Regions from separate parts of the Rossellomorea sp. QJM3NY_18 genome, predicted to be linked through region 1. Evidence: predicted binding sites of a transcription regulator. Region 1 holds the regulator's gene; the other holds the start of a gene.

Region 1 (2,405 bases):
CGGCTCATCGCATCCTGGGGCTGTAGTCGGTCCCAAGGGTTGGGCTGTTCGCCCATTAAAGCGGTACGCGAGCTGGGTTCAGAACGTCGTGAGACAGTTCGGTCCCTATCCGTCGTGGGCGCAGGAAATTTGAGAGGAGCTGTCCTTAGTACGAGAGGACCGGGATGGACGCACCGCTGGTGTACCAGTTGTCTTGCCAAAGGCATCGCTGGGTAGCTATGTGCGGAAGGGATAAGTGCTGAAAGCATCTAAGCATGAAGCCCCCCTCGAGATGAGATTTCCCATCACGTAAGTGAGTAAGATCCCTAGAAGATGACTAGGTAGATAGGTCAGAGATGGAAGCATGGCGACATGTGGAGTTGACTGATACTAATCGATCGAGGACTTAACCAAAAAGAGTCATTATTTTAATGAATAACAGTTGGTCGGTATTCGGCTTTCTTGACATCAATTATCAATTCTTTATCTAGTTTTGAAGGAACAATTCCTTCAATTGAATAGTCGTCTGGTGACAATGGCGAAGAGGTCACACCCGTTCCCATGCCGAACACGGAAGTTAAGCTCTTCAGCGCCGATGGTAGTTGGGGGATCTCCCCCTGTGAGAGTAGGACGTCGCCAGGCAAATAGGAAAAAGAGTAGCTCTTAGGGGTTACTCTTTTTTTGGTTTCACTGTTAGATAAGGATGAGTGTATAAAAAGTAATTATTTGGAAAAATACGCAATAAACGAAAAAATGACGCAATTAAGGGTGTAAATGACGCAATTAATAAAATTATGACGCAGTCACCTTCGAAAACGACGCAATCAACACGAATTCATCAAAAGCCACACACATTTCACCAGTCAAATCAGCAGGATTGCTATAAAAGAGACCACTAAAATATCTCGAATTACGATTCTCTAAACTTTTCATTAAGAATTGATCACATAAACACCCAATCCAGCAACCCACAACACAACACAACACAACACAACACAACACAACACAACACAAACTTTAAATCCTCTTGAAATCGACTCCCACCAATTCCCCGTTCACAAAACTCCCACCCACCAAGTGCCCCATTTTCAAATTTCTATCCAACAATCTCACTTTCACACGTTTAAAACCTCCCTTAAACAGGAAAACTTCTAAGGTCAAACTTCATAATTGCAAAGTTTAAAACGCGGTTGTATAATTATAGTCAAATATAGTCAAAGTCAAAATGAGGAGGAGGTTTGATGAGGAACATATCCGACATCATTGAAAATTATTTAAAAAATGTGTTAGAACTGAGTGAAAGTGAGATAGTCGAGATTAAAAGAAGCGAGATCGCTGATAAGTTTCAATGTGTTCCTTCTCAAATTAATTATGTGATTAATACCCGTTTTACCATCGAACGAGGGTATGTAGTAGAAAGTAAACGTGGCGGCGGTGGATACATCCGGATCATGAAGGTGAAGGCCCACGATCAGGTTCACTTGATTGATCAGTTGGTGGCACTGATTACACAAACGATCAGCCAGAATACGGCAGCTGATATTGTTTTTCGGTTAGTGGAAGAAGAGATCATTTCCGAAAGGGAAGCCAAGATCATGCTGAGTGTGATGGATCGGTCGGTCATCATGGTCGAATTACCGGAACGGGATATCCTGAGAGGAAGAATGCTTAGAGCCATGCTGGATACATTGAAGTATGAGTAAGGGTTAAAGAGGTGAATGGGATGGTTTGTCAAGAGTGTAATGAAAGACCTGCGACCCTTCATTTTACCAAGGTGGTAAACGGGGAAAAGACAGAGGTTCACTTATGTGAGCAATGTGCTCAGGATAAGGGTGAGATGTTTATGTTTGATTCTTCTCCCGGCTTTTCTGTGAACAATCTATTGGCAGGTCTTCTTAATATAGCTCCTGCATTTAAGCAGGCAAAGGAAACTGAGATTCCTAAGACAGAAGTTTTACAGTGTGAAAAATGTAAAATGACGATTCATCAGTTCATAAATGTGGGTCGCTTTGGTTGTGCCCATTGTTATGAAACGTTTAAAGATGAACTAACTCCTGTATTAAAGCGTGTTCATAGTGGCAATGTCGAACATCACGGGAAGGTTCCGGAGCGTATGGGTGGAGCCATCCATGTGAAAAAGAAGGTGTTGCAGTTGAAGTCTGAATTGCAAACGATGATTGCGGATGAAGAGTTTGAGAAAGCAGCCGAGATCCGAGACGAAATCCGCTCCCTGGAAAAGGAGATAAAGAAAGAGGGAGGCGATAAAGAATGAGTCTTGAGAAGTTCCTGAGTAATGCCGTCAGTTCCTGGATGAGTGAGGAGGGACCGAATTCGGATATTGTCCTCAGCTCGAGGGTAAGACTAGCGAGGAATCTGACTGACTTTCGTTTTTCCACTCTTTACTCTTCTGAAGAAGCGCGGGAGAT
Region 2 (2,405 bases), 690 kb from region 1:
CAACGAGTTTCTCTTCTTTTCCTCATCTCTAACTATTCTTCTGGCAAAACCAATAAATCTCAACACATAAATCTTTTTTACGTGTTTAGTAACTTTCCTATGTATATAACTCAAAACTGATCCGGCACTTCTTCAAAATAGGTATATTATATGATTATACATTACACTAAAATACCCTTAACCTCAAAAACAAAAAAAGATGCCTCCACAAATCAAAAATTTGTAGAAACACCTTCATATCTCTCTTACAACTACGCCCTCGGAGGGAATCGAACCCCCATCTCAAGAACCGGAATCTTACGTGCTATCCGTTGCACCACGAGGGCATGAAATGAATAACCGTCACGAATATATATTATAAGCCAGAAAATGCTTGTTTGCAATAGATATTATCGTTTACGTCTTTTTTTAATCCTTTATTAATATTTTATAAAGTGGATGGAACTTCTATGTAGCACACTGACTTATTAGGATAGGATCTACTCTCCTCTTTTACTATCCTATTTGAGAACCACAGAGTGGATTGAAGCGGAAGGCACTTGACTCCTGCGGGAATAGCGGGAAAGTTGAGACCCCACAGGGCAAAGCCCGAGGAGGCTCAACTCACGCCCCGCCGGAAAGCAAGTGCCTGCAGCGGAAAGAAACGGTCTTCAATTCTACACGATACTTTTCTAAGAAGGACCTTCTCTATATCTTGAAGAAGTGAGTGCTATCTCACATATAGGAACTCATAAACTTTACAAATAGCGAACTGTTTAAAAAAGGTATCAATGGGTATCATGTAGAAAGGATTTATATACAGGGTAATAACGGAATCGTTTAGTTTGACCTTTATTGACCATGGGTGTATGATAACAATACAAAGTGAATAAGTAATTCCAACAAATAAAAAGAATTTCTAAGGAGGAACGAGGATGAATTTAATTCCTACAGTTATTGAACAAACAAACCGCGGTGAGCGTGCGTATGACATTTATTCACGTTTATTGAAAGACCGTGTCATCATGCTTGGAAGCGGCATTGACGACAATGTGGCGAACTCCATTGTAGCACAACTTCTTTTCCTTGAATCTGAAAATCCGGAGAAGGATATCTCAATCTACATAAACTCTCCTGGCGGAAGCATCACGGCAGGTATGGCTATTTACGATACGATTCAATACATCAAGCCTGATGTTCAGACGATCTGTATCGGTATGGCGGCTTCAATGGGAGCGTTCCTTCTTGCAGCTGGTGCAAAAGGCAAGCGCTTAGCCCTTCCAAACGCTGAAGTGATGATTCACCAACCACTTGGTGGTGCTCAAGGTCAGGCGACGGAAATCGAAATCGCTGCGAAGCGCATTCTATTCCTTCGCGAAAAATTGAATCAAATCCTTGCTGATCGCACTGGTCAACCTCTTGAAGTGATTTCAAAAGATACGGACCGCGATAACTTCATGACAGCTGAAAGAGCGCTTGAATACGGATTGATCGACCGCATCATCACCCGTAACGAAATGGATAATAAATAAGAACCAAAAAACCCCCTTTCCAGACTCCGGGAAGGGGGTTTTTTTGTATCCTCTACCGATAGAAAAAGCCGATGACCACTCCCTGGTCACCGGCTTTTTCTGAAGTTGAACATTTACACCTCTTTTTGAACGAATCCTTCAAGGGCGTCGAGCGCTTCTTCTTCGTCGCTTCCGTCTGCTACCAATGTGATGGCAGAGCCGGTGGAGATCGCTAGACTCATTAAGCCCATGATGCTTTTGGCATTGACCTTCTTCCCATCTTTTTCTAAGAAGATTTCAGATGAGAAGCGGTTTGCCTCCTGCACGAATAATGCCGCCGGTCGCGCCTGAAGACCCGTCTTCAATTTCACTTCTACTTGTTTTTCCACCATAATCATTTCTCTCCCCTTTGTCCTTAATTAGGTATTGAGCTTTTCTCCCGCTCTTAACTTGTCTGCCAGCTGATCGATTTTCCGTAAGCGGTGATTGATTCCTGATTTACTGATCGTGCCGCCTGACACCATTTCCCCCAGTTCTTTCAACGTGACATCCTGATAGTTCACTCGAAGCTCTGCTATCTCCCTTAATTTATCGGGTAAAACCTGCAATCCTACATGTCTTTCGATAAACTTGATGTTTTCTACTTGTCTCAAGGCTGCACCGATGGTTTTATTCAAGTTAGCCGTCTCGCAATTCACCAGACGATTAACGGAATTCCTCATATCACGGACGATCCGTACATCCTCAAATCGAAGCAGGGCGTTGTGTGCCCCTATGATATTCAGGAACTCCGTGATTTTCTCCGCTTCCTTCAAATACGTAATGAAGCCTTTTTTCCGTTCAAGGGTCTTACTGTTCAAGCCAAAGGAATTCATCAGCTCGGACAACGCTTCGTTGTGTTCAGAATAAAGAGAA

Evidence for each region. Region 1 encodes CtsR, which represses protease genes until heat stress. Its sites were predicted from a motif close to ATGGTCAATAAAGGTCAAACA; they were not measured.
Region 2: the regulator CtsR is predicted to act here: its motif matches at 822-842, upstream of clpP (ATP-dependent Clp endopeptidase proteolytic subunit ClpP).

The regions. Positions count from the first base shown of each region.
Region 1 covers NZ_CM149659.1:109,511-111,915, forward strand. Annotated here, with positions in the region: rRNA gene AC0VXY_RS00570 (23S ribosomal RNA) at 1-393, shown strand, start outside; rRNA gene rrf (5S ribosomal RNA) at 505-621, shown strand; gene AC0VXY_RS00580 (CtsR family transcriptional regulator) at 1,221-1,682, shown strand; gene AC0VXY_RS00585 (UvrB/UvrC motif-containing protein) at 1,703-2,251, shown strand; gene AC0VXY_RS00590 (protein arginine kinase) at 2,248-2,405, shown strand, end outside.
Region 2 covers NZ_CM149659.1:3,727,861-3,730,265, forward strand. Annotated here, with positions in the region: tRNA gene AC0VXY_RS19335 (tRNA-Arg) at 255-326, opposite strand; gene clpP (ATP-dependent Clp endopeptidase proteolytic subunit ClpP) at 915-1,511, shown strand; gene AC0VXY_RS19345 (HPr family phosphocarrier protein) at 1,625-1,882, opposite strand; gene whiA (DNA-binding protein WhiA) at 1,910-2,405, opposite strand, start outside.